2 regions of the Altericista sp. CCNU0014 genome follow, and region 2 is predicted to be linked to the other one. Evidence: riboswitches for the same ligand, from Rfam matches in the RefSeq annotation. Region 2 holds a riboswitch; the other holds the start of a gene.

Region 1 (12,349 bases), 2.8 Mb from region 2:
GTGTTTTGCCGCATCGGATGATTGGCTGGCAGTGCCAACAATTCTGAAATTGCCTGACGTTGAACCTTACCACGAGCCATCAATCGCAACCATAATGTCTCTTCTGCGATCGGAAGCTGATGTAGCGCAACAACAGCAGTACGTAGCTCTGTCGGCAGAAAATAAAAGCCCTTCGGCCAATTTGTAAGCCCGATAGCAGAAAATCCTTGCAGCGTTCGTTTTGAAACCGTTGGACTCAGAATCCACAACCGAGGTAAATCCTGCTCAGACAACGATTGTGTTTCGCGTTTTGCTTGACGTATTAGCTCTTCAGTTACATTAACCCGTTTGCCAATACAGCTATCAATCTCATGGGATTGCACCGCATTATGAAAAGGTTCTATTGCACAAGATTGTCTGACCATCCGCCCCAAAATGCCCAATTGATTCAGTGCAAGTTGAGCATCAGGCTTAGGGACAAACCAAACATCAATTTCACGAGTTTCACTGATGACCTTTCGACTGGTTGTAACGGTACCTACAGGCTCCAGTAAAGTTTCCAGATGCTGTTTGGCAAATAAGTCATGGTAGGTACGGGTCATGCAAAGACAACGAATTCAAGCTGTTCCGCATCGTACCATGATGGAGAAGGCTATTTCCTTGAAAAGGGCAACGTGCCTCTAGCCTTGCTTGATAGGCCGACAACATCAATTTGAGTTCGAACGTTAGGCTGTGAGTTTGCAACAATATAAATCTCAATATTGCTACCCAGTGCGTTTAATATGTTGCTGAATTCCTACACGACCGAACTCGTTGCAACCCTCGCGCAACGGCGGCAAAAGCTAGGCGATCGCCTTAACCGTCCCGTCCTCCTCTGGTCCGGGTCGGCACCCCCGCGCAATTTTCCGGCCAATCGCCATCCTTTCCGCGCCAGCAGTCACTTTCTATATTTTGCAGGAGTACCGCTTCAGGAGGCGGTCATTCATCTCCATTGCGGGCAGTTAACGCTGTTTGTGGAAGATGCGACTCCTGCCGACGCGCTCTGGCACGGCCCATCTCCTCAGCGCAGCGATATCGCCAATTGCCTGGGTGCGGCAGCAGCGTATCCCCTCGCGGAACTGCATCAGTTTGCGCGGGATGCAGTGACAATTCCAGTGCAAAACCCCACTGCTCGCCAGCACCAGAGTCAGGTACTCGGTCGTCCTCTGGACGAAGCGAATGCCCTAGAAGGCGGCGATCTGGAATTGGCTGAAGTTTTGGTAGAGCTGAGATTGGTGCAAGATAACTGGGCGATCGCCGCAATGCAACAGGCTGCCGATGTGACGGTCAAAGCGCATCTGGCAGGCATGGCTCGGACGCGCCAGGCCAAAACCGAAGCCGAAGTGCGCGCGGCGATGGAAATGGAGATGATGGCAGCGCAAATGGAGCCTGCCTATCAGAGTATTGTGACGACTCGCGGCGAGATTTTACACAGCCAGACCTACCATCGCGTGCTGAATGCTGGCGATTTGTTACTGGTCGATGTAGGAGCAGAGCATCCGCTCGGATGGGCAGCAGATGTGACGCGCACTTGGCCTGTTTCGGGTCAGTGGTCTGCCACTCAACGGGCGATTTATGAAATCGTGTTGGCGGCTCGCGATGTTTGTATCGCTGCAGTCCGCCCTGGGGTGGAATATCGCGATATTCATTTAATGGCTGCCAAGACGATAGCTGAGGGGCTTGTGGATGTAGGAATTCTGAGAGGAAGTACGGCAACCTTAGTGGAACGGGCTGCCCACGCGCTGTTTTTCCCCCACGGCATCGGCCATCTGCTGGGGTTGGACGTACACGACATGGAAGACCTGGGCGATTTGGCCGGTTACGCGCCCGGTCGGGTCCGCAGTCGCGAGTACGGCATGCAGTACTTGCGGCTCAACCGCCCCCTACAGGCGGGAACGGTGGTGACGATCGAGCCGGGGTTTTATCAAGTCCCTGGCATTTTAGACGACAGGGAATGCCGGGATGCGTTTGCAGACTGCGTGAATTGGGAGCGGTTGGCGGACTTTGAGGATGTGCGAGGCATACGGATCGAAGATGACGTGCTGGTCACCGAAGCCGGATGCCGAGTTTTGACGGCAGCTTTACCGACGCGAGCGGATGAGGTTGCGGAGCGTTTGAGGGTTTGAATGCCGAGAGCCTAGAAATGCCTCGCCGCAGACCCATTCAGACCTTCAGCGCGCTCGTTCGAGAATCCGCACTCGGGCTACTGCGGTCGCGTTTGACTCGGCACTAGAACGAGCGCCCAATAGGGAACCTCCTCAGGTGCGACCTCAGCAATGGAACGAATGCGCTGATTGGGCATGGTGGCCCGCTCGATATAGAGCGCGCGGGAAAAAAGATCGAGTTCTTCCAGGACGGCTTTGACCTTAGCAAAGTGGCGGCCCAGCTTAATCACAATCGCAGCATCGGCCACGGCTAGGCGATCGCGCAACGTCTCCCGATCCAACGTAGCGGGCATAATGCTCAGCACGTCGTTCCGGTAGGTCAGCGGGGCACCCAGCATCGCAGCGCTGGCAAAGGTCGAAGAAATACCTGGAACCACTTCCGTCTCGAAGCGACTTGCCAGACGATTGAAGATATACATAAACGAGCCGTACAGCATCGGATCGCCTTCGCACAGCACCGCCACATCGCGCCCTTCGCTGAGGTGTCGGGCAATGTCTTCGGCAGCGCGGTCGTAGTAGGGTTGGGAGGAGCGCTCGACGCTGAACGGCAGGGGCATCGGAATTTCAATCTGCTCGGGCCGAATAAAGCTCGCCACGATCGCCCGTGCCAAAACCTTACCGCTCTCCATCGTGGGATAGGCAATCGCGGGTACCGAGGTCAGAATGCGGTGGGCCTTTAAGGTCAGGAGTTCGGGATCGCCGGGACCGATGCCCAGTCCGTACAGTCGCCCTTGGGGTTGAGTCATAGTTCGTTCTCCTGAGCTAACGCATTGACGGCTGCGGCTGCCATTGCACTTCCCCCTCGCCGTCCGCGAAGGGTCATAAACGGGATGCCGTGAGGGATTTCAGCCAGGGCCGATTTGGATTCGACCGCTCCCACGAATCCCACCGGAAATCCCAGGATCAAAGCAGGTTTGGGCGCTCCCTCCTCCAGCATCTCCAGCAATCGAAACAAGGCCGTCGGGGCATTGCCGATCGCCACCACCGCACCGTCCAGATGCGCCCTCCATAGCTCCAGAGCCGCTGCCGAACGAGTGTTCTGGAGCTTTTGGGCGATCGCGGGGACTTCAGGCTCGTTCAGCGTGCAGATCGCGGCATTCTGAGCGGGCAATCGCTTGCGGGTGATGCCATTGGCCACCATCTGCGCGTCGCATAAAATGGGAGCACCTCGCACGAGGGCAGCTCGACCCGCTGTGACGGCATCGATGGAATAGGCCAGATCGTCCGCAATATCGGTCATGCCGCAGGCGTGAATCAGCCGCACCGCCACGGGTTCTAAATCGGCAGGTAGCCTTTCTAAGCGAGCCTCCGCTCGAATGGTCGCAAAAGATTGGCGATAAATGGCGCTGCCATCGCGGATGTAGTCCATCATGACTGTTCCAAGGTCGAATCGAACAGCTGTCGCAGGCGGGCGATCGCGTGGCGGTTGACAAAGGCACCGAAGGATTCTTGCCCACCTTGCCGATATTGTTGGTACGCGCGAATCATCGCTTCGATGAGGCGAGGTAGCGCGTCTGCCGCGCTAAACGAATAGAGCGTCCGTCCAAACGGACTGCCATCATTGCCAACGTAGATGCAGTAAGCTTCGGTATCCGCTCCCGGAATGCCCACCAGGGTAATATCCCCAGATCGATGCTGAGCGCAGGACTTCTCGCAACCGCTGAAGTGAATGTTGATGGGCGTATCGAGGACGATACATCGCTCTAGATGAGCAATGAGGGTGCGAGCGTGACGCTGCGTATCCGTCGCGGCGGCGCTACAACCCGTCGTTCCAGAACAAGCCACCATTGCGCTCCTAGGATGGGTTGCGCGGGGGGATAGCTCCAGCGCTTCAATTCGCTGCCGAACTCGGGCAACCTGCGGCGTAGGTATATGCGGCACAATAACCGTCTGCCAAGGGGTTAGCCGCAAGGTCCCATCTCCCCAATGGCTGGATAGAGCCGATAATTCGCGTAATTGCCTCGTTTTCAGCCGACCCAGCGGTAGACTGACGCCGATATAAGCCAACCCCGACTGCCGTTGGGGGTGGATGCCCAGATGGGCGTAATTTCTAGAAGGAATTTCATCTCGATCTCGGTCGTCTGAAATCAAAGCAAAGTCGAGTTGCCGGGCGACGGTTTTGAGATAGCGTTCGACGCCCCACTCCTTTAAAAGCTCTCTCAAACGAGGTTTCCGTCGCTGCTGGCCAGAATGCGCAAAAGAATAGTCTCGATAAACTGCCGCTAAGGCAGCCAGAAGCGAGATCGCTTCGCTCTCCCGCACGCTGACCCCCATATCCTGGGGTGCTTCGCCGCGTTCTCCAATGCTTAAGTGCAGCCTCAACTGGATGCTCTCCCCGACTGCCATCGCCACCAAGGTAATGTCGTTGGGGCGATCGCGAACTGAAACGATTTCCCCACCGTCAAAACAAACGCTAAATTTAGACGAAAGCACCCCAAAGTCGGGGCGACTGACGAGATAGCGATTCCAATTTCTCGCGAGCGGTCGAGTATCCAACAGCGCTCGGACATCAATCCCAGCGGTAGGGCTGCACATAATGTTGCGAACCCCGTCCGCATCTGGGATGGGCGCCGCTAGCGCTACGCTTTGGAGGGACTGGAGCGCGTCAGCCGGAATTTTTGCCTGAAGTTCGCGGATTTGGAGATTAGCGCGGTTCGTAACCTGGACGGCCCCGCTGCCAAATCGATCGCAGAGGTCGGCGATTGCCTCGCACTGCTGCCCGTTCAAAATGCCACCAGGGATCCGAATCCGCGATAAAACGCCATCTTGGGCTGAAGTGGCATGAAATAAGCCGGGGCAAGCGTCAGCAATCGGGACAGTAACATCAGACAACAATTGAAACTCCTTCTCCGTGCGGCGCAGAGAATAGAAAAATAGACGATGACCCCTAAAAACGCCATCCTCGTCGGCATTCTGACTCGGGCAATGCCCTTACAGTTGCGGCACAGTGCCGGACTCTCACCGGACTTTCCCGACGTTAAGCTTCAGTAATTTAACATGAGATCGTCGCTCTAATGCAGAACTGCTTGATTTTCTTAAACAAGATGTTTTCAGCGCTCTGTATTACTCGTAAAAGCATTTTGCCAGCGCTGGTAGGCGGAGCTTCAATGGTAAGACCGACAGAGCGAGATACCAGGATAGATTTAAAGCGGCATTTCTTTCTGTCGGATTGGGCAAGGGAATTTCTCGATCGAGTCACTGCTAAATTGCAGATCGGGATATTAATTTAGATTTTTATTTTTGATAGTAATTTTTTATCGATCCCAGAAAACAAGATTTACCTCTTCTTTGAAATTCAGCTAGTACCATCGACAGAGGTTCATTGAATTGATTTCTGTCGAAAGACAGACGTTTATGAAATTTAATTTTATCTATAATTCAATTTTAACTGAATATACGTTGTTAGCTAGTTTAGTCAAGCTGCCAGAGATCTTTAAACATAATAGAAAATTTAGCTATCGCTACAGTTTATTTCGTTCAATCTAGTAGGAGAGCAAAATCTAGTGTTACATTCGGCCACTCAAACTCTTAGTTATTTTAGTGAAGAGCAACAATTTAGAGAGCTGTTAGTTCTGGAAAAACTAGATCGCAAAGTTGAAATTAACCCTTCACTTATTGAAGGGTTTGAGACAGCTATTAATAGAGCTTTAACTGATGCTTATGGCCCTCAAAAAAATCCTGCCCAAGAGATGGAAACAGCACACTTATTTCTACAGCGCGTGCTTTATTGGATCAATCGCCTCAACCTTTTTTGGTATGACGATTTAGCTCGTTATACCAACGAGCGTTCCGTTTATTTGCAACGCTGGCGCGATCGCATTGAAGCAGCTTGGCAAGCCTGGGAGCTAGAGCAGCTCGATATCCCAGAAATTCAGCGACTAGATCCAAAGCAAGCGCTCGTGGAACGCGGCGAGGCCGATCTCGACCCGCCGCTGTCTTCTAACAAACGGTACTTGCGCGAACAAATGACAATAGAAGGGTACAAACATCTTTTGATCGTTGCTTCTTTAGATGGATTGGTGGAAGGAAGCCGACTGTCTAGAATCTTAGGCGGCAGTAGTAATGAAGTTCATGCTACTTTGACACGCGTTCTTCTAGAAGAATACGGTAACGGTCGTTTGTCTCGCAAACACTCTACCTACTTTGCCCAAATGATGGCGGAATTCGGGTTGGATACAGAGCCAGAAGGATACTTCGACTGGGTGCCGTGGGAAGTTCTAGCTTCAATCAATCACAATTTTTTGCTCACCGAATGCAAGCGTCATTTTCTCCGTTACAACGGCGGATTGACCTACTTTGAAATTGCAGGACCTTCCATCTACAAGGACTATCTCGCTGCAGCGCAGCGACTGGGGCTTTCTCAAAGCGCGATGGGCTATTGGGAACTTCACATTCGCGAAGACGAGCGGCACGGTCAGTGGATGTTGCAAGAGGTGGCACTACCCCTAGTCGATCGATATCCCGACAAGGCTTGGGAACTCGTACTGGGGTACGACCAAGAAAAACTAATCGGCGATCGCGCAGGTGCTGCTGTTGTGGATCTAATTCGCCAACAAGACAGAGCGTGCGTTTGACGGTTCGATTCCCATGCTTTGGCAAATCCAGTTTTCGGATTGCGTTTTTCCAACTATTTTGCTCGAAGGTTTTCCTATGAAAGAAGCTTTACTTCCCAAGCCACTGCTTACAATCGACGCGCGCAATGAAGTATTTATTTGTCAAGAGGAATCTCAGTTTTACGCTCAGTGCTTAGAAAGCATGGTTTTTAAGTACTGCGATGCAACAGATACGGTTGTCGAATTTGGGGCGGGCGATGGCGGCCCCGTCATTAGCGCGCTTCTTAAAAATGACTTCAATGGCATTATTCATGGATTCGAGCTGAATTATCCTTCCTATGAACTGGCACGCTCGAATATTAAGAAGTACCACCTTGAGGATCGGTACGTCGTTCATAATCGATGCTTCTTTAACGATCTGCGGCTCGAAGCCAATTATCTCATTGCCAACCCTCCGTATCTGCCCGCCCCCGATAATAATCTCTATATTCCTTCTCTTCACGGCGGGACGGATGGGGCGGATATTACAAAACGGTTGTTATCTCTGGGCTATCAAAATGTCATGTTGATGATTTCAGCCTATTCCAACCCAATTGAGGTGGTAAATTACGCAGCCGACCGAGGTTATAAACTAGTTGACTTCATGCTTTCACCTTTAAGGTTTGGATACTACAGCTGCGAACCTAAAGTCCGAGCGGCGATCGCGGAATTGCGCAGGCGAAACCAAGCCTTTTATTCCGAAAATATATATTTTCTATCAGGCGTACTCTTTAGGAAAGATAGTGAGAGCGATTTAGACTTGTCAGAAGAATTCATAAAAGTGATGACGATTTTGTAAGAGATTGGGATTGAATGGGTCGAGCCTCGATCCTCACTCGCCGCGCACGCGGTAGCCGATATCGTGCCGGTAGTAACAGTCTTGGAAATGAATCCGGGCGATCGCCGCGTACGCTTTGGCAAACGCTCGGTCAAAATCTCCTCCCAGAGCGTTCACTGCCAGCACCCGCCCGCCATCCGTCACCACCTGTCCATCTCGAAATGCCGTCCCCGCATGGAACACTACGGTATCTAACTGCGCTGCCGCTTCCAGTCCGGTAATGGGGTGGCCTTTCTCGTAGCGATCGGGATAGCCGCCCGCAGCCGCGACCACGCAGGCTGATACCCCTGGCTTCCAGGCAATGGGACCGACTTCCTTCAGCTTTTGCTCCGCACAGGCCATCAATAATGTTTCGAGAGGCGTATCGAGCAATGGCAGAATGGCCTGGGTTTCGGGGTCGCCAAACCGACAGTTAAACTCAATCACCTTGGGTTCGCCCTCAGGAGTAATCATAAGTCCGGCATAGAGCACGCCGCGATAGTCAATTTGACGCGATCGCAGTTCTTCCATCACGGGTTCTAAAACCTCAAGCTGGATCCGGCTCATGAGGGCATTCGTGATGAGGGGTAGCGGCGCGTAAACCCCCATCCCGCCCGTATTGGGACCAGTGTCGCCCTCTCCGATGCGCTTGTGATCTTGGGCGGGGACGAGGGCGCGGATGGTGATGCCATCCGTCAGCGCCAAGACTGAGACTTCTTGGCCCGTCAAGTATTCCTCGATCAGGACGCGATCGCCCGCCTCGCCGAATTTTCCTTGGAATGCGGCATTAACCGCAGCGATCGCCTCTGCCTCGGTCATTGCCACGGTCACGCCCTTCCCCGCTGCCAATCCATCGGCCTTGATGACAATTGGCGCTCCCTCTTCCTGGATATAACGAACGGCAGCCTCTGCATCCGTAAAAGATTGAGCCTTAGCCGTCGGCACGCTCGCGGCTTCCATTAATGCCTTGGCCCAGGCTTTACTCGCTTCAATTTGCGCCCCCGCTTTGGTCGGGCCAAATACGGCGATGCCGTGACGGGTGAGGACATCGGTTATGCCCAAGGCTAATGGTACCTCAGGGCCAACGACCGCGAGATTGACCTGATGGGCTTTGGCAAACGCCGCAATGCCCTCAAAATCTTCAGCACTGAGGGCAGCGTTCTCGCACTTGGCAAGGGTTGCCGTGCCTCCGTTCCCCGGAATGCAGTACACCCGATCCACTGGGGCCGATTGGGTCAATTTCCAAGCTAGGGCATGTTCTCGCCCGCCATTGCCCACGACGATAATTCGCACGGTTTCCTCGCTTTGCAGTTAAATTGCGCGCCTCTTTTACGGTACAACGCGCCTGTTTTTTTTAATAGATGAACCCGGCTCGGAGAGGGTCGAGAATCCAGCAGATGAGCGTTTTTGGCAATTCTCAGTACCGGATCCTCGGGTCGATGTAAGCATTGATAATATCGATCGCAATACTGGCGATCACGACAATCACCGCAAAAAACACGATGATGCCCTGCACCGTCGGGTAGTCTCGCATCGAAATCGCTTCGTACAAGCGATTGCCCAGACCGGGCCACGAAAAGGTCACTTCTGTCAGGACTGCCCCGCCCAACATCGCGGCTAGGGTTAAACCCAAAACCGTCACGACGGGAATCAACGCGTTCCTGAGGGCGTGAACCAGCAGCACCCGCCGCTCTGGGATGCCTCTAGCCCTTGCGGCTTCGACGTAGTCTGCCTTCAGGGTTTGCTTGAGGTTGACCCGCACGATCCGCTCGAAAATGCCGCTGAGCACCAGCCCCAAGGAAAAAGAAGGGAGCGCAAGATAGTACAAAGACACCCCCAGCGCCCCAAAGTCGCCCGACAGGAGACTGTCGATCGTGAACAAACCCGTAAAGCCGGCGGGCGGCAAGGCGGTCACCGGATAGCGGGTCCCCAGCGGAAACCATCCTAGCTGGACCGAAAACACGAGTTGAAACAGCATTCCTATCCAAAACAGCGGTACGGAATAGGTGATGATGCCGAAAATCCGTCCCGCCGCATCCAAGGGCGTATTGGGACGGGATGCCGATAGAATGCCCACGCTCACGCCGATGAAGAGGGCGATCGCCATGCTAAAAATGGCCAGTTCCGCCGTTGCGGGGAAGAAATCCCGAACGATCTCCCACACGGTCTGCCCGCGACTGGACAAAGAGGTCCCCAGGTTTAGGCGGAGCAAGTCGCCGAGATAGTGCAGGTACTGCACCCAAATCGGATCGCCTAGCCCGAGTTGCTCGCGGACTAGAGCCTTTTGCTCCTCCGGGGCGCGAGGGCCTAGGATAGCATCCACGGGGTCCCCTGGCGTGGCTCGCAACAGCAGAAATACGACGGTGGTGATGGTCCACACCATCAACGGAGCCAACAGCAACCGCGAGAAGATGTAATATTGCAGGGCGCGAATCCGAGACATGGAGCCATTTCCCTAAGGTTTACTGAGCATCCAGAAGGGGAACTGCTGACTGGGCTGGAGCTGAATGCCATTGATGCCTTTTTGGGCAAACACGTAATCCTTTTTCTGCCACAGCGGAATATAGGGCACTTCCTTCGCCACAATCGTCTGAAGCTCCTTGAGCGGCTTGAGGCGCTGTTTGGGATCGCGGGCTTGACGTTGCTGGTCGATCAGCTTGTTAGCGCGATCGCTGTAGAAAAACGACCCCCAGGACTGGCTTTGTCCCTTCTGGCAACCCGTCTTAATCGAACCTTTCTCGCAAGCTAGAAATGGTTGCAAATAGGTGTCCGGGTCGTAATAATCCCCCGCCCAGTCCAACATAAACATCGGGTAGGTCCCCTTGTCCAGGTTTTTATACGCCGTAGCCGAATCGACGCTACTCACGTCTAACTGCACTACGTCGCTGTAACCTTGACCCACCATTGCTTTGATGGTAGCCGCAGCAACTCCATCGCTGGTGAGATTGGAACGGTACCAGAGGTTGAGCTTGAGGGGTTTGCCGGGTGTATAGCCCGATTCCTTAAGCAAGCTGCGGATTCGATCCCGTCCGAGCTTCTGCTGCTCTGCCTTAAATACAGGCTGGCTGATGCCTGTAAAGATGGTAGGCACTAGGGTGTATAAAGACTCCGCTTGGCCTCGAAAGACCCGATCGTTCAGGACGTCTCGGTTCACCATTGCGGCTAGCGCCTGACGGACCTTTACCTTCGAGAGCGCCTCATCTTTTATATTCAGCACCAAAAAGGTAATAAAGTTGCTGGGACTGCTAATGGCCTGCCAGTCTCCTTTTTTAGCGTCGTTCTCCAATGCCTGAATTTGATCGGGATCTAAAGACTGGAAGGCAATATCGATCGATCCGGTCCGAAAGGCGTTGAATAAATTAGCAGGGCTGGAAAAAATTTGGATATTGACGCCTTTATTAGTCGGTTTAGCATCCCAGTACCGATCGTTAACTTCGAGACGGATGGAATCGCCGCTCACTTTGACCAGTTTGTACGGCCCCGTCCCCACAAATTGATTGGGCAGAAACTGTCCGACTCCTTTCTTGTAGACCTTAGGAGAAACCGGAACGAGTCCTGAGAAGGCCAGCAGGTTGGGGAAGCCAGCAAAGGGTTTTTTAAGCGTGATGGTCAGCTCGGATTCGCCTGTGGCTGTAACCGACTTGACCGGGTCGCTGAGCAAGCCAGATGGATTGCCGCCATTGGCCATAAAGCGATTGAGAGAAAAGGCCATCGCTTTGGCATCGAAAGGGGTTCCATCGTGAAACTTCACGCCTTTGCGGAGTGGAATGGTATAAACTAGCCCGTCTGCGCTCACTTTGGGTAAGGCTGTCGCCAGTTTGGGCGTCAGTTTGCCAGACCCTTTTTCGTAGTCGTAGAGGCGATCGCCTAGGTTATAGAGCAAATTCCCCGAAAACACTTCGTAGGAATCAGCCGGATCTAGGGTGCGGAATTTTGCCGTGGTGCCGATAACCAGGCGATCGCTCCCCGTCCCCCCGCCAGGCGGAGTGGATTTGGCGCAGCTTGTCGTCAGAGCTAAACAGAGAAAAAACAAACTGCTCGATCGATAAGCATTGGATGGGCGGCGGAAGATACGGACGATCTGCTCGGTCAGCGACCGTTGGGCCTTTTGAGTCTGCAACAAAGTAGACAAGGACAAAACATCTCTAGCAACCACATTACATTAAGGGATCGTTTGCATTTCTTTCAATCCGGTTTAGAATTTTTGCCATTCGCAATGCAGTTGCGCGACGATCGGCCCGAGATGGACTCGGCCACATCCGCAGTTCCGCAGGTATTGCCGTGTTCGTTTCCGACGTTGATGACAAGGCGCATTGGGTTGAAGCAGGTCGCTGTTACGAACGTTTTGCACTCCAGGCGACGGCCCTCGGCATTCGCAATGCTTTTGTAAACCAGCCCGTTGAGGAAGCGAGGTTGCGGCCTGCTTTTGCCAGGGCGTTGGGACTGGGGGCTGGCAGACCCGATCTGGTCGTGCGGTTTGGTAGAGGCCCAGAGATGCCAAGTTCCTTACGGCGATCTCTGGAGGCTGTGATTGTTTGAGCGTGAATATCAGAACCAAAGGTATTTTTGTTTACTTGGCGATCGCCTTTGGCATGGCCTGGGGAAATTGGGCAATGCTCTGGATTGCGGGAGTATCGGGAACCGATCCTGCCTTCCAATGGTTGAGTTTACCCGCTGTATTTTCCCCAGCCTTGGGCACCTTCGTCGTCCGACGTTGGGTTACTCGCGAAGGCTTTGCGGATGCGGGGTATCGACTG
Region 2 (12,349 bases):
GTAAGACTAAGCCCACTACGGGCCAAGTTACCTTCAAAGGGCGTAACCTCAGGCCCTATTCCGAACATCAAATTGCCCGGATGGGGATTGGCCGCAAGTTTCAAACCCCTCGCGTCTATCAAAAACTTACCCCTCGCGAAAATCTAGAACTTTCCGCCGCGCAGCACAAAAATGTGATGGCATCCTTAATGGGGCGGGCTGCTTCTGGCGAACGCCGCACCATTGCGGGCCTATTGGAAACCATTGGGCTAGTCCCAAAAGCTGATATCCCGTCTGAGCTATTATCTCACGGTGAAAAGCAGCGCCTCGAAATTGGCATGTTGGTAGCCCAGTCTCCCAATTTGCTGTTAGTGGACGAACCCGTCGCGGGTCTGACAGACGAAGAAACTGAAAATGTGGGCAATTTGCTAATGGCTCTTGCCCAAAGCCACTCCATTATGGTGATCGAGCACGATATGGAGTTTGTGCGCCAGATTGCCCAGCAGGTAACGGTACTGCACCAAGGGACGGTGCTTTGTGAAGGCACCATGGATGAAGTTCAAAATGACCCACGCGTCATTGAGGTCTATCTAGGCCACGAAGAAACCGAACATGCTGAATAGGTATTTGTCATGAGTCAAGCTCGCGGAGCCGTTACAACTCAGGATCCTGAAATTAGCGCTCAGCCGATGTTGGATCTTTCCAATCTGAATGTTTACTATGGCGAGAGCCACATTTTGCGGAATGTGGACATGGGGGTAGCCTCAGGCAAGATGGTCTGTCTGATCGGACGTAATGGGGTGGGTAAAACGACTTTACTCAAGACCATTATGGGGTTATTGAACTCTCGTACGGGCAACATTCAATTTAGGGGTGAGTCGATTAGCCGTAAACCGACTTATCAACGGGCTAAGTTGGGAATTGGGTACGTGCCCCAGGGACGGGAGGTCATTCCGCGCCTGACGATCGAAGAAAATCTGCTATTGGGGCTTGAGGCCCTACCAGGCGGAGTAGGTAAAAATAGGGACATTCCCGAGGAAATTTTTGAGCTGTTTCCAGTTCTTAAAACCATGCTCTCGCGGATGGGAGGAGACCTCAGTGGCGGGCAGCAGCAACAGTTGGCGATCGCCCGTGCTTTAATGGGGAAACCCAAACTGTTAGTTCTAGATGAACCGACTGAAGGAATTCAGCCTTCCATCATTTTAGAAATTGAAGCGGCGGTACGGCGGATCGTTCAAACCACTGGAATTTCGGTATTGTTGGTCGAGCAGCATCTGCATTTTGTGCGTCAGGCTGATTGGTACTATGCCATGCAGAAAGGTGGTATTGTGGCTTCTGGTCCAACCCGTGAGTTAAGTCAAGAAGTTATTCAGCAGTTCTTAGCTGTCTGATGAAATTTTCAGGCTAGGTATTCCTGTTTTTGAAGTGGAAAGTTTTCCCCTTATGGCTTTGTCTGACCGTTGATTCAACTTAGATCGAATGCTGCCCTCAAGGGGGCTGGTTTTGCCGTCGCAACAGCGTGTTTGTTCGGGACCAACACACCGTTGGCAAAGCTGTTTCTGAATGAAGTCCATCCTTGGATGCTTGCAGGTTTGATGTATTTGGGCGGCGGGATTGGATTAGCGCCATTTTTGTTGTTCCGTGGCAAGCAACTCTCGAGCTCAGCGCTCCGGCGCAAAGATTGGAAATCGCTGTTGGGTTCGATGTTAACAGGAGGGCTGGCTGCTCCGGTTTTACTAATGACGGGACTAGAGCACTCTCCTGCTGCCGTCGTCTCTTTACTTTTAAATTTTGAAAGCGTCTTTACGGCCCTGGTGGCTTGGACTATTTTCCGAGAACCGTGGCAATGGCGGGTCTTAATTGGAATTGCCATTATTTCCACGGGTGGAATTTTAGTGTCCTATAGCAATTCTTCTGGTATGAATTTGTCTTGGGGAGCGCTGGCGGTCTTAGGGACTTGTCTGGCCTGGGCGATCGACAGCAATCTCACGGCTCAGTTTGCAACTCGCGATCCGTTTCAGGTGGCAATGTTTAAGAGTGGCGGGGCGGGTTTGGTCAATGTGGCGATCGCCGCTGCAATGGGCCAACCTTTGCCGCCTTTGCCTTTGATGCTGAAGATTTTCAGTGCTGGCTTTATCAGCAACGGCCTCACGTATTGCTTTTTTGTAATGGCGTTGCGAAATATCGGCGCGGCGCGGACGGGTTCGTTTTTTGCTTTGTCTCCGATGGTCGGAGCGGCGATCGCAATTCTATTTCTGGACGAAACACTTACTCAAACGCTGGTCATTGCGGCAGTATTGATGGCTTTTGGCGCAACGCTCTGCGCGTGGGAACCAACGCAAGCATGACCGTGGCGCAGACGCGATCGCCTGCGCCCATGCAGCCTTAAGAAAAACTTCGCTTCCAATCTTGCTGCAACCGCTTGTTGTGCTTCTGGCTCAACCACAATCCTAGGAGCAGGCCAATACCTACCACTCCCGTAAGGTAAGCCAGGGAGATCAACCGAACGGATAATGGCGGCGCAACGCCTTCTACTGGAATCGTCTGCCCCACTTGAAAAGGCTGGAATTTCCGAGTTGCGCCGACTTGGGGTGTAACTTCAACATCGATCCGATGGGGGGCACCATCAAAGAATTGCTGCTTCCACACCAGTTTTCCAGTACTGTCTGGAGCGCTCTCGTAAGCAAATGCAACCCAATTATTTTCGAGCGCCGTTGTCGTGACCTTCAAGGCAACATCCGTGACGGGCTGCTGGGTCTTCGTATCGATAACGCTGACCTGCAATTGGGCAGGCCGACCCACCGCAGCCGTCGTATCGCCCGAGAGTTTCATCTCTAAGCCTTGAGATTGCACCTTGGAAGGCGGGCTGGATCGGGGTAAGTGTTCCCCACGGTCGTGAGACTCGTGGGAATGGGCAAATTCGGCGCTGAGGTTGACAAATAGGAGAGCGGCGATCGCCACGACAATTGCCCCGCTCATGAGGAGCCGCACGGGTTCGGGGACGATTTCTCCCGGCTGAGTCGGTTTCCTGCTCCCGATGACCCAACCGCCGCCGAAACCTGCGACTAACAAAATGCAGACTAAGATTCCAAGGTTCCGATATTTTGCTCCATGTTCTGGCACCGATAGAGCGATCGTCTGCTGCACGGGCGCAAAAGAATTGGGAACGATGGGTGTGACGTCGACCAGGAGTCGATACGTCCCCCGGATCGGCAAACTTTGTTTCACCTGAAACTCGCCCGTTGGTGCGTTCCCCTCAACGTCCAGTAACTTTGTTCCCTCTACGATCGGAAAATCCGTCGTAAACCAGGGACTTTTGGGAGGGGTCAAGATTTGCAGGCGAATCCTAGCATTCTTCAATGCCTGCCCCCGAGCGTCGATCGCCTGTAACGTCAATTGGACGGGAGACTGGTACTTCCCCGAGCCTAACGCTTCTGTCGCTTCCGCTTCAAACGGTCGAATTTTCTCGATGGTCGGATTGGTCGCGAGTCGCACCGAGGGGCGAGAAGTCTGGGAAAATCCAACCCAGCTATAACAAATAATGCCGATCGTGCAAGCAGCACTGATAAGCCCGTAAATTTTTCTAGGCATTTTTCAAACCGAACTCCTACACCGCAGGCACTGACATCCAAGCCCTAATGACAGCTAACCCCAGCTGTATGATGGCGGAGTGTATGTACCGAGTCGTGAATGGCAGGATGGGTAGAGAAACCAATCGTCCAGAGGGTCAGGGCGGTCAGCGAGAGGTAGAGTGCCAATTGAACCGGAACGGATAGCACCCGACGCGCGACTTGTTGGCGAGCTGATGCGTAAGATTGAGTCGTCATTTTGTACCTCGCAGATTAGACGATAGGGTGAGATCGTTCGGCAGGCGTTCTGACTTTGAGAACTGAATCTTGAAAATACAAATATCAAAACGCGAAAAGCAGGACCTTCAGGTTTTGGTGTTTGATTTCCAACGCTTCGCTCTCGTTCACAGTTGCGGGACAGCGGTAGAATCTCACTACACTTTCCCTCTTTCCTCCGACGGGTTTTCCCCGCCAGAACCGACTTGTAGACTTAGCATACTCGATTAGTGAGACCTTAGATAATGTTCCGAGCGCGATCTGCCTCAATTTTTACAGTTGAAGCTTGCTTGACATCTCGAGCGCGGGTGGATTTTTCGCTGTTTCTCGCCGCTCTAGCTACAGCGCTGACCTGCTCGCAGTCGGAGATCGCCCCTTCAAAATCCTCCGGTCGGTAGCGAGCCGCGCAGCGATTGCCATAGATATCTGGATCCTCGGGATGCAGTCGCGCGGTCCGGTCAAATGTGCGATGGCTCCCCGATCGTCGCACCAGTCGATTGCTCTTCCCAATAATTTGAGAACTTTTTGGGCGAGCTCATTACGTCAGGGAATGCCTTCAGCAGTAGAACGGATCGCAGTTTTGTATTTCAAAACACAATGCCGATTCTTCTGGTTAGAGTAATTTCCTTTAAGTGAAGATTATTCAGAAATAACTTTGCTCTAGTGCCAGGAAGTCAATTTTTAGAGGGGTTTTTGCGAGTTTCGAGAGGATATCTTTGAATTTGACCCATGCTCCCTCATTTATGCGGCGATCGAAATCTTGGTTTCAGCACTTTTAGGGATGGTTTGGCGTAGGGGGCGATCGCGGCAATAAGTTAGCGATTTGCTCGTTCAGATCGACCCAGTCCAGAGGGGCTAGGGTCATTATTGGGTGTGTACTTGTGAGGAGTCTGAAAAATGCGAAGTACGTTCTATGGGTGGCTGCTGCCACTCTCTTTGTTGGCTGGATTGCTAACTTCTACATCGGTGCGGGCAACTGAGCAGAACACCGTCGGGCAGGTGACATCGGTCTCTCAACTGTCGGACGTTCGACCGACGGACTGGGCGTTTCAGGCTCTACAGTCTTTGGTCGAACGCTACGGCTGTATTGCAGGGTACCCAGACGGTACGTTTAAGGGAAATCGCGCTGCAACGCGATACGAGTTGGCGGCAGCCCTCAACGCTTGCTTGGACCAAATTAGCGATCGCTTTGCCACAAAGGAAGATTTGGCGACGGTCAAAACACTCCAAGAAGAGTTCAAGGCCGAACTCGCGACCCTGAAAGGCCGCGTGGATGGGTTGGAAGCCCGCACCAAGACCCTGGAAGCACAGCAGTTTTCGACAACAACAAAATTAAGCGGGATAGCAGTATTCTCTGCTGCCTACGGAGATACCATCGGGAGTAAGACCTACATCGACCCGGAAACGGGTCTCGCTAGCTTGGAGGATACTAGGGCAACTGCGATCGCTGCGGTTCAGCTCAACTTTAACACTAGCTTTCAAGGCAGCGACTTACTTCAGACCACGCTATTTGTAGGAAATGCCGGCACAGATCTGTTTGGTACCGCAAACATCGGCGGCACTACGACAAATCCTACCTCCAGCGCGCAATCGCTCTTGGTTCCAGGGCAATACTATTGGTCGGGCTATCCCACGAATGTTGGGCTGTACCGTCTGGCCTACACCTTCAAACCGACGAAAAATCTGTCAGTTACGGTTGGCCCTTTATTTTACGCAACCGATATCGTCGATCTCAATAGCTATACTGCTCCCAGCAACGGTTTTAGTTCCTGGTTTTTCATCAACAACCCGCTGATCAACCCTTACCAAGTTAATTTCTTTGGCGGTGCGGGGGCTGGTATTAATTGGCAAATTGGCGGAGGTCCCTTTGCGTTTCGAGCCGTTTACATTGCGTCTAGCCCGTTTAACTCGGTGGCCAATAACTTCGGCGGCGGTTTGTTTGGCGATCCTTACCAGGGCACGGCAGAACTGGAATATGCCAAAAAATTTGGGAAAGCGGGTGCGAACAATTTTGCCGTGCGATTGCAGTACACCAATTCTGCAACGTCTAATATTTCCCAAAATGCGGGCGGTCTCGATGCCGAACTCAGTCTAGGTCGATTTGGTTTGTTTGCGCGGTACGGTATTGCTGGAGCAAAAGCCTACGGTGGCGCTACGCCACTGCCGTACGATTTCAGCAATGTGAGTGCTGGTGACTTTATCGCCCAAACCTGGATGGTGGGTGCTGGCGTTAAGGATGTTTTTATCCCCGGTTCTTTGTTGGCTGTGGCTGGCGGGCAACCTTTCATCAACGATCTGCCCTCGGCTTTAGGTGTCAACGATAGAACTCAGACTAACTTTGAAGCATTTTATCGCTTTCCAGTTAACGACAATATCTCCATTACTCCCATCGTGATGGCGATCCTGAATCCGAATAACAGCAGCAACACGCCTCCTCTCATTCAAGGGGTTCTGCGAGTTACATTTTCGTTTTAGCTGAATCTGCTCTGGCTCTACTCGCTCTCGGTTGTGGATGGAAGAACGACCTTCCATCCACATTTTTGGCGTTTTACTTGAGCATGCGCTCTAGAAATTGTTGGGCGCGATCGCACTTGGGCCGAGTAAAAAATTCCGCTGGCGGGCTATCTTCTTCTAAAATTCCTTGGTTCAGAAACCACACCCGATCCGAAACATCCCGTGCAAATCCCATCTCGTGGGTGACGATCGCCATGGTCATTCCGGTTTTTGCCAGATCTTGCATGACTTCCAAGACTTCCTGTACCATTTCTGGGTCTAGAGCAGAGGTGGGTTCGTCAAACAAAATGACTTCAGGATTCATTGCTAGGGCGCGGGCGATCGCCACGCGCTGCTTTTGACCGCCGGAGAGTTTGGAGGGATAGACATGGGCTTTTTCTGCGAGTCCCACTTTGCCCAACAGCTCCATGCCAGCTTCTTTGGCTTCTACAGGATGGATCTTGCTGACCTTGATGGGGGCGTAGGTGACATTTTCTAGAACCGTCATGTGAGGAAATAGATGAAAGTGCTGAAACACCATGCCCACTTTCTGCCGGATTTTTGAAATATTTACCTTTGGATCGGTCATGTCCCGATCTCCGAAGTAAAGACGCCCTTTGGTCGGTTTTTCGAGCAGGTTCATGCAGCGCAGCAGTGTGGACTTACCGCAGCCAGAGGGTCCCAAAACGGCAACGACTTGTCCCTTATGCAACTCGGTGGAAATACCTTTGAGGACTTCGAGCGGGCCAAAGGATTTGTATAACGATTCTGTCCGCAGTACAACGTCATTCATTGGAACCTTGTCTCCTTGTTTAGCCGTAATAGGTTTCACTCGCTGCGCTTCAGGCGTCGCTCTAGGGTCGATGCTGCTGAGGTAAGACCCATGACCATAAGGTAGTACAGCAGCCCTGCGGTCAGTAAGGGTTCAAAATAAATGTACTTGTTAGCGCCGACAATTTGACTGGCCCGCAAGGTTTCTACAACGCCTACAGTAGACACCAGAGAAGAATCCTTCAGCAGCGAGACGGTTTCGTTGACGAGGGCGGGTAGGATATTCTTCAATGCCTGCGGTAAAATCACATCCTTCATCATCATGGCGTAAGGCACGCCGAGGGACATGGAGGCTTCGCTCTGGCCCTTGTCTACGGCCTGAATCCCCGCCCGAATGGTTTCAGACATGTAGGCCCCGGAGTTGAGGGTAAAGGTGGTGACGCCTGCCTGTAGGGGAGTGATATCAAATCCGAAGAGCTGAGGAATGGCGTAGTAAATCAGCGAAAGCTGGAGCAGGAGCGGCGTGCCTCGAAAGACGGAGGTATAGGCATTCGCGAACCATTGGAGCGGTTTGAATCGGGAGATTTTGAGGAGGGAAAGGCCCGTTGCGGCAATGAGTCCTAAGAAGACCGAACTGAGCGTAAACAGGAGCGTGGTGGGAATGCCTTTGAGGATGAACAGGTAGTCATCCAGGCTGAGGCGACCGAAATTGATGTTGAGTCCGCCTTTTTTGGGCGCGGCGGCGGTGGCTTTCTGAGCGTCTAGGGCGGTGGTGTTTTGGGAAAACCATTTTTTTGCGAGCGTTTCTAACTCGTTGCTGCCCTTCATTTTATAGAGGACTTTGTTGAAGGGTTCGACGAGTTTGGAACCCTTGGGAAAGACGATCGCAGAGCCAGACTGCTCCTCTGAGGGAATTTCGACATATTCCAAATCTGGGTTGGACTGGATGAAGCCTTGGGCTACGGTATCTTCGACGATCGCCGCTTCGATGCGTTTGGCCCGAATTTCTTGAATGATATCGGGGACTTTGTTGAGCTGCTTGATTTGCATCGGCGTCTTTTTGGCGATCGCCTGGGCGTTTTGCTCTTGAATGGTCCCGAGCTGGACGCCGACGTTTTTGCCTTTGAGGTCTGCGGGCGTTTTGAGGTTGCTCCCCTTGAGAGAGACGATGGTATCTTTTGCTTCGTAGTAAACAATTGAAAAATCGACGTTCTTCTTGCGCTCTGGCGTGGGGGTCATGCCTGCCATGACGAAGTCAGCTCGGCCTGCCTGGAGGGCTGGAATCAGTCCGTTGAAGTCAGACTCTTGGATTTTGAGCTTAAACCCCAACTCGCGAGCGAGGGTATTTGCAATATCCACGTCAAAACCGACAATTTTTCGCTCTCCTCCTGCGGTGTTGTAGAACTCGTAGGGTGGGTAGTCGGGGGATGTAATCATCACCAGTTCGTCTTTGCCGACAGAAGATTGCGCGTTGCCTGGGAAAGTGTTGAAGGGATGGGCGATCGTCCCTACGGCCACCACCATCGCAAGGAGGGTCGGGAAAAGCCATTTTTTAGGGTTCATTTACTTTTTTATGACAATAAATCCCAGCTCATGTTGGATGACAGCGTATCTTGCCGAGCAATGTCGGAAATGTGTGCAATTTTACGGTTTGTCCCCTTTGGCTTGTCAGTGCATCGGCTTGTCAACGGCGATTTAGGTTCGTTCATGCGTTGGATGTGCTTAAATCTGATGCCGTAGATTGCGGAACCCATCTCAGGAAATATCGATTACCGCGTTGCTCTGTTATTTCTGCTCCCAATCGGTGATAGAAATTCAGCCCGCGAGTATTCCGAGCATCGGCATTCCAGGCAAGATGGGTGCAATTATTCTCTGCTGCAATTTCGGCAAGATGCTGCATCAATGCTGCCCCTGCCCCTTGGCTTCTCTGGGCTTCATCGACATACAGATCGTCGAGCCAGATGCTGGGTTGACCTGCAAAGGAAGAGTATCTAAAGTCGTACAATGCAAATCCGATTTCGCGTTCTGAGTGTTCTGCAAACAGGACGTAGGCAAAAGGAACTGCCCTAAAGAGGGTTTTGCGTATTTTTTCTTCAGAGACCTGAAGGACGCTAGAGAATGCGCCCACGCTTCGGTCAAACTCTGCTTTTCTCTGGATGAAGGAGAAAATTAACGACACATCATCAGGTGTAGCGGATCTGATTTTCACGGCTGGCCTCGCTGAATTGACAACCTTGACAAAATTAGGCGGGGATTGCTGCATCTATCGCACATCAAAACTTACGCATATTCAGCACATCGCTGAATATGCAGATTCTGAACCATAACGGCCCGATCTCCGCGATCGAGCGTTTTGACCCTACCTAAGGCCATGCCTTTAGCGCTTTGAAATAAAAAACCGACAAACTAAGCCAGTCTGTCGGTCTGCTGTGTGTTCCCCATTGATGGCTCAGTTTCCCGAACCACTTGTAGTATTGCAAGTTCGCCCGCTTCTCCCTGCGATCGCGATCGCGCGGTTGCGGTGTTCTTCGTCATGCGCGCTAATTTGCTTACGGCAGCGTCAGATTGCGAGAGGGGGGCGATCGCTGCCAAAGATCTCAGGACGTTTTGTTAACTAATGTGAAGCCCAAAGTATGAGTTGAGGATAATGGAGAGGCGCATACCTGAGAAATATCGGCATGGCTTATTTGTGCGAACTAGGCTCCGGCCACAATATTTATCTCGATAACCAAGGTGCCCAGACTACGATCACCACAATGGTCGGTGGCCCCGGTCAGCAGCAGCAGTCGAGCAGTAGCATTGGAACTGGAAGCTGGACGGCTCCGCCGGAAATGTATCGAATGCCCCAGGGTGTCATTCTCAAAATAACAACAGCCCAGGGCGAGCATTTTATTCAGGTACAGGGCAGCAGCACGAGCAGCATGAGCAGTGCTCCATCTCTGAGCAGCGCTCAACAAATGCAAATGAGTCAGATTGGGGGAATGCCTGCAGCTTCGTCCGTTCCTCCAATGGAACTCATGCAACCCATGAGTCCAATGGGATCTATGCCACCGATGCAGCCAATGCAGCCAATGAAAATGGGAAATATGGAAATGAGTTCGAGTCCGATGGAGATGCGGATGGGCAATATGCATCTGAGTATGAGTTCGGCTAGCGCGCAACCGACTCAGCCTCAGGCTAAGGTGCGGCGCTTCTGCAGTCAATGCGGTGCGGCGACGGAGCCGGAAGACCGCTTTTGTTCTAGCTGCGGACATAAGTTGGTGTAGGAACTTTGGATGCCTAACAGACCCAGGATTGGATGAATGCAGTCGTTATACTCAAGTAGTCCGCTTTCTCTGTAACACCCATGAGTTTGGTCATCTCAGATGAATTAGTCCAAGCCTCCGGCCTATCAGAAGTTGAATTACTTCAAGAACTCGTGCTGCTGCTTTATCAGCGCGAGAAAATTTCCCTAGGTAAAGCCAGTCGTATATTGGGCATCTCACAACTAGACTTCCAATCTTTACTCACAAACCATAATCTTTACATTCATTACGATGTAAACGATTTACACGAAGACGTTCAAAATCTACAAGAACTTGGTCTGCTGTGATTGTTGTCAGCGATACCTCGCCTATTTCCAATCTCATTGTGGTTGAATACGCTCACCTACTGCCTGCACTCTTCGGTACTGTCATTATTCCCGATGCAGTTTATCAAGAACTGCTTGCCAATGGTTCCCACCATCCAGTCACTCAATCTGTAAAAACTGCCAACTGGCTAGAGGTTCGTGCCGTTAGCGACCCTCAACGAGTCAGCGATTTAGAGCGCGATAGTAACCTTGACCCCGGTGAAGCAAACGCGATCGTCTTAGCGCTTGAGCTTCAGGCAACGCAGCTTCTCATCGACGAACGACTTGGACGCAAAGAAGCAAAACGACAAGGGTTAAGAATTACTGGAATCCTGGGTATCTTGCTTGCAGCAAAACGGCAAAAACTCATCTCCATGGTCGGCCCCATTATGGATGCTTTGATTTGTCAGGCTAATTTTCGGATTAGGCCCGATCTTTACGCCGAAGTTCTGAAATTGGCAGGGGAGCAATCTTAATGTTAGGCGATCGCCCAGCTCTACGCCAATCAAGACAAATGCTTCATTGGATCGTAAGCAGAGCGTGACCTCATTCGATATATTTAGAGTAACTTCATTGCCTTTTTCTTTACTCGGCTAACATTATGGACATCGCAGCTACCTTACATGAAATTGAAGCCTTAAGCATTGAAGATCGGATTAATCTCGTTCAGGCTATTTGGGATGGCATTGCCGAGGATAGAGCTTGTGCCGATCTAACGGACATGCAAAAGCAAGAACTTGACCGCCGCATTGCTGACTCTGACGACAATCCAGAAAATGTGATGACGCGGCAAGAGATTTAAGAAGCTGACTGATGAGCGGCTCAATTTGATAGACGGCTCAATTCTCGTCTAACCAGGTTATTAAGTCAGCAGGTTGAGAAAAATCCAGCAGGGCTTCTCCGAGGGATTCGAGTTGGGTGAGTGACAGGGTTTGGACTTTGACTGCTAGTTCTGATGTCACATTACCGATGCGGCGCGTGAGTTGGCGGAGGATAAGCGATCGTTCTCCCTCTTGATGGCCTTCTTGGTAGACTTTTGTTTCTCGGAGTTCGCTTAAGCCAAACATACGCTTAATTTCATTACGGCTGAGTTTTGGAAATTTGTAAACCACTATGGTTTCTATGATGTCCATTATCGCAGCTATTTTGGGATCTGTTTGAACCTGGTTTTGGGTCTTTGACAGCAGTGCTTGGGCTTGGGTGATGGCGTCATTGTTATCTGCCAAGATTAACTGCATCAAACCTATACCGAGGGATTCGGTAGCCAAGGCGTTGAAGTCTTCGAGGTCAATTCGGTGAACTTAGTCGCTGTTGAGATTGGCTCGATAGACATGTCGGTTAGTCGGTTCAATGCTGCGACGCGGAAAGATGACGACGGCTTGCCAGTCAACAGTTTTTGGATGGGGGTTTAGGTAAGAATAAATCTCGCCAAAGAAGCGCTGATAGAACAATGGGACATGCTGAAACTGTACTTCTAGAAATCAGATGGTCTGGTCTGCTGCGTTGGGTTTGGGCAGAAACACACCGTCGATTCTGAAGGCGACTTGTTTGATTTCTACGGAGCGAAAGTCGTAGTTTTGAGCGAGGTCGGGGGACTGACCCATTAGCTCAAAGAGGATGCCGGGGTCGGCCTTGAAGATTTGGAAGAATA

The links. Region 2 has a riboswitch for cobalamin ahead of R6H26_RS22995 (CbtB-domain containing protein). Riboswitches for the same ligand answer to the same signal wherever they lie in the genome.
Region 1: linked by a shared signal. The riboswitch ahead of cobG (precorrin-3B synthase) and the one ahead of R6H26_RS22995 (CbtB-domain containing protein) in region 2 are both predicted to bind cobalamin.

Annotation. Positions count from the first base shown of each region.
Region 1 is NZ_CP137338.1:1,875,921-1,888,269, reverse strand. It holds gene R6H26_RS09440 (DUF4351 domain-containing protein) at 1-581, opposite strand, end outside; gene R6H26_RS09435 (aminopeptidase P family protein) at 762-2,144, shown strand; gene R6H26_RS09430 (precorrin-2 C(20)-methyltransferase) at 2,222-2,929, opposite strand; gene R6H26_RS09425 (precorrin-8X methylmutase) at 2,926-3,555, opposite strand; gene cobG (precorrin-3B synthase) at 3,552-5,018, opposite strand; cobalamin riboswitch at 5,069-5,201, opposite strand; gene R6H26_RS09415 (iron-containing redox enzyme family protein) at 5,873-6,757, shown strand; gene R6H26_RS09410 (SAM-dependent methyltransferase) at 6,834-7,574, shown strand; gene purD (phosphoribosylamine--glycine ligase) at 7,608-8,885, opposite strand; gene R6H26_RS09400 (ABC transporter permease) at 9,010-10,035, opposite strand; gene R6H26_RS09395 (ABC transporter substrate-binding protein) at 10,048-11,724, opposite strand; gene R6H26_RS09390 (hypothetical protein) at 11,874-12,131, shown strand; gene R6H26_RS09385 (CPBP family intramembrane glutamic endopeptidase) at 12,134-12,349, shown strand, end outside.
Region 2 is NZ_CP137338.1:4,822,394-4,834,742, forward strand. It holds gene urtD (urea ABC transporter ATP-binding protein UrtD) at 1-602, shown strand, start outside; gene urtE (urea ABC transporter ATP-binding subunit UrtE) at 669-1,370, shown strand; gene R6H26_RS22985 (DMT family transporter) at 1,440-2,327, shown strand; gene R6H26_RS22990 (hypothetical protein) at 2,365-3,570, opposite strand; gene R6H26_RS22995 (CbtB-domain containing protein) at 3,615-3,806, opposite strand; cobalamin riboswitch at 3,828-4,045, opposite strand; gene R6H26_RS23000 (hypothetical protein) at 4,063-4,314, opposite strand; gene R6H26_RS23005 (iron uptake porin) at 4,722-6,299, shown strand; gene R6H26_RS23010 (amino acid ABC transporter ATP-binding protein) at 6,373-7,110, opposite strand; gene R6H26_RS23015 (ABC transporter substrate-binding protein/permease) at 7,146-8,651, opposite strand; gene R6H26_RS23020 (GNAT family N-acetyltransferase) at 8,794-9,297, opposite strand; gene R6H26_RS23025 (hypothetical protein) at 9,495-9,623, opposite strand; gene R6H26_RS23030 (zinc-ribbon domain-containing protein) at 9,767-10,354, shown strand; gene R6H26_RS23035 (UPF0175 family protein) at 10,435-10,680, shown strand; gene R6H26_RS23040 (DUF3368 domain-containing protein) at 10,677-11,174, shown strand; gene R6H26_RS23045 (addiction module protein) at 11,300-11,500, shown strand; gene R6H26_RS23050 (DUF4351 domain-containing protein) at 11,538-11,765, opposite strand; partial or broken gene R6H26_RS23055 (Rpn family recombination-promoting nuclease/putative transposase) at 11,772-12,349, opposite strand, start outside.